One region of the Mesorhizobium sp. M6A.T.Ce.TU.016.01.1.1 genome, then DNA from elsewhere that is predicted to be linked to it. Evidence: predicted binding sites of a transcription regulator. Region 1 holds the regulator's gene; the other holds the start of a gene.

Region 1 (4,213 bases):
CCGACGCGCTCGAGCGCCTGCTTGAAGATGCTGCGCCCTTGCAAGCTGAAAGCGTCACCCTGATGGACGCCGCCGACCGGATACTGGCGGAGCCGCTCGCGGCGCTCCGCACCCAGCCGCCCTTCAACGCGTCCGCCATGGACGGCTATGCAGTGCGGGCCGAGGATGTCGCCTCCGTGCCGGCAACACTTGCGGTGATCGGCATGGCGCCGGCCGGACGCGGCTTTGCCGGAACAGTCGGCCCGGCGCAGGCCGTGCGCATCTTCACCGGCGCGCCGCTTCCCGCAGGCGCTGACACCATCGTCATCCAGGAGAATGTCCGCGACCTCGGCGGCGGCAGCATCGAAGTGACCGCGTCGACAGTTGAAGGCCGCAACATCCGCCGCCTCGGGCTCGATTTCTCGAAGGGCGACGTTCTGCTGGAGAAAGGCCGCCTGCTTGATCCGGCGGCGTTGTCGCTGGCGGCGTCGGCCAACCATCCGCAGGTCAGCGTGGTGAAACGGCCGCTGGTCGCCATCATCGCCACCGGCGACGAATTGCTGCCGCCAGGCAGCGACCTTGGCCCGGACCAGATCATCTCGTCCAACGCCTATGGCGTCGCTGCCGCGGCCCGCTCGGCCGGCGCCAGCGCGCTCGACCTCGGCATCGCCCCCGACCGCAAAGAGGCGATTGCCGCGCTGGTGAAAAAGGCGGTTAACGCAGGGGCTGACGTCATCGTCACGCTGGGCGGCGCCTCGGTCGGCGACCACGACCTCGTCCACGACGTGTTGACCGGCGAAGGCATGACGCTCGATTTCTGGAAGATCGCCATGCGGCCCGGCAAGCCGCTGATGTTCGGCCGGCTGGGCGACATCCGCTGCATCGGCCTGCCCGGCAATCCGGTGGCGAGCCTGGTCTGCACGCAGCTCTTCCTGAAGCCGCTGCTTGCGCGGCTTGGCGGACGCGCCTACCGGCAGGACATGCGTCAGGCGCGGCTCGGTGCCGCCATGGCGGCCAACGATATCAGGCAGGACTATGTACGCGCCGTGGTGAAGGAAGACGCGGGCACGCTCAAGGCGACGCCGTTCGGCATCCAGGATTCCTCGATGCTCAGAATGCTGGCCGACGCCAACGGGCTGATCGTGCGCGAGCCATTCGCTCCCCCCGCCGCGACAGGTGCCGCCTGCAGCGTGCTGATGCTACGCTGAACAAAACGTCAACGCATTCATTAAACTTTAAACAGTTGCGGAACACAACTGGAACAGATAGTGTTTGTTCTGGGTTTGTTTTTCTGATTCTGTCGGGGGTCGCGATGCTGACACGCAAACAACATGAGCTGCTGATGTTCATCCACGAGCGGCTGAAGGAAAGCGGCATTCCGCCCTCGTTTGACGAGATGAAGGAAGCGCTCGATCTCGCGTCCAAATCGGGAATCCATCGGTTGATCACGGCGCTGGAGGAACGCGGCTTCATTCGCCGGCTGCCCAACCGCGCCCGCGCGCTGGAAGTGCTGCGCCTGCCCGATTCGATCGCGCCCGGCCTCAATGCGGCGCGCAAATTTTCGCCGAGCGTCATTCAGGGCAGCCTTGGGCAGGGCAGCCTCGGCCGACAGATCAAGCCGGCGCCGTCTCGCATGCCTGCGGCCGGCAATGACGACGACGTCATTGCCACTGTCTCCATCCCGGTGATGGGCCGCATCGCTGCCGGTGTGCCGATCGATGCCATCCAGCACCAGACGCATTCGATCTCGGTGCCACCGGACATGATCACAGGCGGCGCGCACTACGCGCTGGAGGTCAAGGGTGATTCGATGATCGAGGCCGGCATCTTCGACGGCGACACGGTCATCATTCGCAACGCCGACACCGCCCAGCCTGGCGAGATCATTGTCGCCCTGGTCGACGAGGAGGAAGCGACGCTGAAGCGGTTCCGCCGCAAGGGCGCCTCGATCGCCCTGGAAGCCGCCAACCCGGCCTATGAGACGCGCATCTTCGGGCCGGACCGGGTCAAGGTGCAAGGCAAGCTCGTCGGATTGATCCGACGTTACTGAACGGCAGCTTTCTTGGGTTTCTCAGGCTTACGGTATGGCGGCAGGCCCCTCGCCTCGCGCGAAAATCTCCGCTGCTCATGCCAAGGCCTATATGGCTGTTTGACGGCAAAACGGATTTCTGCGCGCGTCGTCGCCGATAGCGGATCGAAAAAGACGGCGGCACTGCCCATGCGAGCGAGCTGCCGTTTGGTCACGACGAGGACCAGCGGGTTGCGGCAGGGATTATAATAGGCCGTGGCATCGTCGATGACGATCAAGTCCGCAAAGGCACAGGCTGGCCGCGCGATTTTGCGGTCGTCGGCGAGCGCGATGATCGCGCCGGACGGATGCCGGGCGAGGCACAGGCCGGCAGTGCAATAGAAAGGCGCTCCCGGCGGCAGGTCGGCCGGGTCGGCGATGTCGAACCGCACGTCTCCTTTTTCGAACGTCTCCGGCTCGACAATGGTCGCTGAAGTCAGCGCATGTTTCCAGTTGTCGGTGGTGAATTCGTTCGAGCGCACCCGGTTGACGGCAAGTTCGCCGCCGCCGATCGGCAGCGCCACCAGATGCGCATCCTCCGAGATCAGCACGTCGGGGGTTCGCGTCTCGGAAATCGTCAGCAGGCCGGCAAGCGCAAAGGGAAGTGCCGCAAGCCGCAACCATGTCGTCGCCATCGTGGCGATGACCAGGGCGACCGTCACCAGCAGAACCGACTGCAACGAAATCAGCCCGACTGCATCGACCGGCGAACGTTCGGAGATCCATCCCGATATTGCAATCATGGCCGTCAGCCCCTTGCCCATCATGTCGAGGAAAGGTCCGTCGAAGCCGAAAGGCATTGCCAAGGCGCTGACGACCGCCAGGAACATGACGACCGTGACGATCGGCATGACGGCCAGATTGGCAAACAGACTGAGCGGCGAGACGCGCTGGAAGTGCCAGATGGCGAAGAGCGCGGTGGCGCTCCCGGCAATGATGGAGGTCATGGCGATGGTGCCTGTTCCAGCGACGAGCTTCCGCGTGACGAAAGCGGCCGGTGACCGTCGTTGTGGCGGCGCCGTGGCCTTGTCGGCACGATAGTCGGACCAGCCGGCATAGGCGCCCACGAGAGCCGCGGTCGCGGCGAAGGACATCTGGAAGCTTGGGCCGACCACCTCGTGCGGCGACACGACGATGACGGCGATGGCTGAAATCGTAAGATTGCGCATGGTGAGCGCAGCCCGGTCGAACAGCACGGCGACAAGCATTACCGCCAGCATGATGAAGCTGCGCTCAGCCGCGACCACGATGCCGGAAAAAATGAGATAGGCAGCGATGGAAAGGAGTGCGGCTGCAGCCGCATATTTTTTGACCGGCCGGCGCGACGAAAAATCGGGAAACAGCGCAAAGGCGCCGCGCAGCAATCCCATGATGGTGCCGGCGACAAGCGCCATGTGCAGGCCGGAAATGGAGATGATGTGGTAGATGCCGGTGCGCCGCATCGATTCGTTGATCTCTTCGGGGATGCCGGTACGCACGCCGACGATCAGCGCAGCGGCAATCTCCCCCTCGGCGCCACCGATGCTGTCCCTGATATGGTCGGCGATGGTTTCACGCGCCTTTTCGATCGACGAAGAAAGGCGCGCTGCTAACGGTGCATCTTCGGAAGCGACGATCTTCGGATTGCCGAGGAAAAAGCCACTGGCGCCGATACCGGCGAAATAGCTGTCAAAGGAGAAGTCATAGCTGTCGGGCCGAACCGGGCCAGTCGGAGGCAAAAGCCTTGCATAGCCGGTTGCCACCGAGCCTGCGGTCATCTCAGCGGGAATTTTGCGTGCCGAAACCCTGACACGTTCCGGTGCATAACGCAGTGTCGGCCGGGCGGTCGATATCACGTCGAGGGTCAGCCTGATCCGGCCGTTCGCCATCTGGTCGAGCCTGACGACGCGGCCGGTGAGTTGGGTCTGGATTACCGAACCGAGCATCTGCGTTCCCGCGCGCCAGGTTTCAACCTTGGCGGCGAGCACACCGAGCGCGCACAGCAACGCTGCCATGAAACACAAATGTGTTTTGCGCCATGACCGCGTGACCGCTGCGCACAATGCCGTGAGGACCACCACGGCAATGGGCTGCGGAAAGTCCGGTTCCACGGCAAGCGAGAAATAGACGATCACTCCGGATGCCAGGAAAACCGGCACCAGCAGGAAGGCGACGCCGCGGTCGAGC
Region 2 (4,213 bases), on a different contig from region 1:
GAAAAGACCAATATCTGCCACTGCATCGATTGCCAGCAACTGACTGGAACGGCGTTTCGGGTGACCGTGCCGGCGTCGGAGGATCATTACCGGATCACCAGGGGCACGCCGAAGATCTACATCAAGACCGGGTCGAGCGGCGCCAGGCGCGCCCAGGCTTTTTGCGGCGAGTGCGGTTCGCATCTCTATGCCACGTCGGTCGGTGACGGACCGAAAGTCTACGGCATCAGGGTAGGCACGGCGCGTCAGCGCGATGAACTGGTGCCGAGACGGCAGTTGTGGCATCGCTCGGCGCTGCACTGGCTGCCGGACTTCGAAGGCACGACGATCATCGAGGAGCAGTAGCCTCTCAGTCGTCGTCTTCGACGACCCTAAGTCTCAGCTGACCGGTCTTGGAGTCGGCGACGCGCGCACCCGCATCGACCTTCGCGCCGTGTGTGGTCTCGGCCGATCCGGCGTCGCCCTCCGTCGGCTGCGCGCCGAACTCCAGCGCCTCGATCTTCTGGCCGCGCTTGGTCACCTTCGACGTCGAGACGAGGATATCGTCGATATCCTTGGCCGACTGGCCGAAATGGCTCTGCAATTTGCGCACCCGCTCGTCGAGGCGCGAGACATCCTCCATCAGCCGGATCACCTCGCCCTGAATCAGATGCGCCTGCTCGCGCATGCGGGCGTCCTTGAGGATCGCCTGGATGACCTGGATCGACAACATCAGCAGCGACGGCGAGACGATGACGATGCGGGCGCGGTGCGCCTTGTGGACAATCCCCTCGAAATTCTCGTGGATCTCGGCAAACACCGATTCCGACGGCACGAACATGAAAGCGGTGTCCTGCGTCTCGCCCTGGATCAGGTATTTTTCTGATATATCGCGGACGTGCACCTCGATGTCGCGTCGAAACGCTTGTGCGGCGACCTTCTGCAAATCGACACCTTCGGCGGCACGGATGGCGTTCCAGGCTTCCAGCGGAAACTTGGCGTCTATGGCAAGCGCCGGCGCGCCGTTCGGCATCTTCACCAGGCAGTCGGGCCGGCTGCCGTTCGACAAGGTCGCCTGGAATTCGTAGGCGCCGTGCGGCAGGCCGTCGGCGACGATCGCCTCCATGCGCGACTGGCCGAAGGCGCCGCGCGTCTGCTTGTTGGAGAGGATCGCCTGGAGCTGAACGACCTGGCCGGCGAGCGACTGGATGTTGCCCTGCGCGATATCGATGACCGCCAGCCGTTCCTGCAGCTTGGCAAGGCTCTCATGCGTCGATTTCGTCTGCTCGGTCATGGTCTGGCCGAGGCGGCCGGTCATCGCGTCGAGGCGTTGGCCGATCGACTGTGTGAGTTCGGCCTGCCGCGCCCCGAACACTTCGGCGATGGCGCCCATGCGGCCCTGCATCTCGGCCTGGCTTTGCAGGATGCCGGCCATCCGCGCCTCGGCGTCGCGGGCGTGGTCGGCGGCTTCCGCAGCCGCCACTGCACGCGCCTTGGCCGACCGCCACAGCGAGACGACCAGCGCCACGAACAGGCCCAGAAACAGGATCGCGCCGAATGCCAATGCGTGGCCGAGCGTGATCGTGGTGGCGCCGAGCCGGGCGATTGGTTCGGACAGGATTGATGTCAGGTCGTTCATATGGACAGCATAGATGATTCTCCCTGACGGCACAGATCAAAACGTGAACGGCGCTTCAATTGCCCCGGTTGACGCTTTCCGTGCGACGTCTTAGGTGAGACGCCATGTCGATCAAGCCTCTCATCATCCTTCCCGATCCCGTTCTGCGCCAGGTTTCGAAACCGGTCGAGCGCGTCGACGGCGCTTTGCGCAAGCTGGCCGACGACATGCTGGAGACCATGTACGATGCGCCGGGCATCGGCCTGGCGGCGATCCAGGTCGGCGAACCGTTGCGCATGCTGGTGATCGACCTCGCCAAGGAAGACGAGACGCCGGCGCCGCATGTCTTCATCAACCCCGAGGTCCTCGACAGCGCCGATCAGCGCTCGGTCTACGAGGAGGGTTGCCTGTCGATCCCGGATTACTATGCCGAGGTCGAGCGCCCCGCCGCCGTGCGTGTGAAATATCTCGATCGCGACGGCAAGCTGCAGGAGATCGAGGCCGAAGGGCTGATGGCGACCTGCCTGCAACATGAGATAGATCATCTCAACGGCGTTCTGTTCATCGACCACATCTCGAAGCTGAAGCGCGACATGGTGGTGAAGAAGTTCAAGAAGCTCGCCAGGGATAAAGCGCCGGGCAGCAAGGCGCCGGGCAAGTTGGTGGGATAGGGCTCAAAAATGCCCCTGCGCGTCGTTTTCATGGGCACACCCGAATTCTCGGTGCCGACACTGCGGGCGATCGCGGAGGCCGGGCATGAGATCGAAGCCGTCTACACCCAGCCGCCGCGCGCCGCCGGTCGCCGTGGGCTGGAACTGACGCCATCGCCGGTGCAGCGCGAGGCGGAGCGGCTGGGCATCGAGGTGCGGACGCCGGTGTCGCTGAAAAGCGAGGTCGAGCAGGAAGCGTTCGGCTCTTTGCGGGCCGATGTCGCCGTGGTTGTCGCCTTTGGACTGCTGTTGCCCAAACCCGTCCTCGAGGCGCCGCGGCTCGGTTGTCTCAATGGCCACGCGTCGCTGTTGCCGCGCTGGCGCGGCGCCGCACCCATTCAGCGCGCCATCATGGCCGGCGACACTGAGACTGGCATGATGGTGATGCGGATGGAGGAAGGCCTGGACACAGGCCCGGTGGCCATGGTTGAAAAGTGCACCATCGGGCCAGACATGACGGCCGGCGACCTGCACGATCGGTTGATGCTCATTGGTGCCGCGCTGATGGCGGAAGCGCTGGCACGGCTGGAACGGGATGCCCTGACATTTACCACGCAGGCGACGGTGGGGGTGACCTACGCCAAAAAGATCGATAAAGCGGAGACGCGCGTGGACTGGACGCGGCCTGCTGGCGAAGTCCACGATCATATTCGCGGCCTGTCGCCCTTTCCCGGCGCATGGTGCGAGACCGAAATCGGCGGCCGCCTGGAACGGCTGAAACTGCTTCGCTCGACGCTTTCGCAAGGCGCCGGCGAGTCGGGAGGAATTCTCGATGACCGCCTGACGGTCGCCTGCGGGTCAGGCGCCATCAGGCTGGTCGAAGTTCAACGTGCGGGCGGAAGGCCCATTGCCGCGCAAGAGTTTCTGCGCGGGGCCAAGCTCGAAAAAGGAACGAAATTCTCATGAGCATGATGTCGATACGCGCGGCGACGCCGCGGGACCGCGAGGCGATCCGCCTCGTCGAGGAACACGCATTCGGCCAGCAGGCGGAGGCCGGACTGGTCGACGCGCTGGTCACCGGCGGCGATGCCGTCGTCGAGCTGGTGGCGGACGAAGATGGGCAGGTGGTCGGCCACATCCTGTTTTCCAGGCTTTTCGTGCAGAATGGTGGCAAGAGCTTTCCAGCGGTGGCGCTGGCGCCTTTGGCCGTCGAGCCGTCGTTCCATGGCACCGGCATCGGCGGCGCGCTGGTCCGCGAGGCGCATATCCGCCTCAAGGACGCCGGCGAGGTGCTGGCGGTGGTGCTTGGCGATCCCGCCTATTATGGCCGCTTCGGCTACAGCCACGCACGCGCCGAAAAATTCGAGAGCGAATATCAGGGCGACGCGCTGCAGGCGCTGGCCTGGGGCGAGGCGCCTGAGACCGGCAAGCTGGTCTACGCTTCGGCCTTCGGCTCCGCGCTCGCCGCCTAACCTCATCCTGCTTTAGGAATGCCGCGTTTTCGCCTCGACATCGAATATGACGGCAGCCTCTATGCCGGCTGGCAGCGCCAGGCAGACCAGCCTTCGGTGCAGCAGGCGATCGAGCAGGCGATCGAGAAATTCTGCGGTGAGCAGGTCTCGCTGCGCGGCGCCGGCCGCACCGATGCCGGCGTCCATGCGACCGGCCAGGTAGCGCATGTCGATCTCGTCAAGGCGTGGCCCGATGACAAGGTGCGCGATGCGGTCAACGCCCATCTGCAAGCGGCCAAGGCGCGCATCGCCGTCCTCAAGGCGGCTGTCGTGCCTGATAGCTTCGATGCGCGTTTCTCGGCGACCGGCCGCCACTATCTCTATCGCATCGTCAACCGGCGCGCGCCGGCAGCGCTCGACAAGGGCAAGATCTGGTGGGTGCCGAAGCGGCTCGACGCCGAGGCCATGCACGAGGCGGCAAAAGTGCTGCTGGGGCGGCATGATTTCACTACGTT

Evidence for each region. The regulator LexA, encoded in region 1, represses DNA repair genes until DNA is damaged. The targets are predictions, from matches to a motif close to TGTTCNNNNTGTGTTCNG.
Region 2: the regulator LexA is predicted to act here: its motif matches at 1,651-1,668, upstream of EOC94_RS14465 (DNA recombination protein RmuC).

Annotation. Positions count from the first base shown of each region.
Region 1 covers NZ_RZTJ01000007.1:173,604-177,816, reverse strand. Annotated here, with positions in the region: gene glp (gephyrin-like molybdotransferase Glp) at 1-1,187, shown strand, start outside; gene lexA (transcriptional repressor LexA) at 1,292-2,029, shown strand; gene EOC94_RS16050 (ComEC/Rec2 family competence protein) at 2,023-4,213, opposite strand, start outside.
Region 2 covers NZ_RZTJ01000006.1:161,103-165,315, reverse strand. Annotated here, with positions in the region: gene EOC94_RS14470 (GFA family protein) at 1-345, shown strand, start outside; gene EOC94_RS14465 (DNA recombination protein RmuC) at 350-1,618, opposite strand; gene def (peptide deformylase) at 1,723-2,268, shown strand; gene fmt (methionyl-tRNA formyltransferase) at 2,278-3,213, shown strand; gene EOC94_RS14450 (N-acetyltransferase) at 3,210-3,719, shown strand; gene truA (tRNA pseudouridine(38-40) synthase TruA) at 3,738-4,213, shown strand, end outside.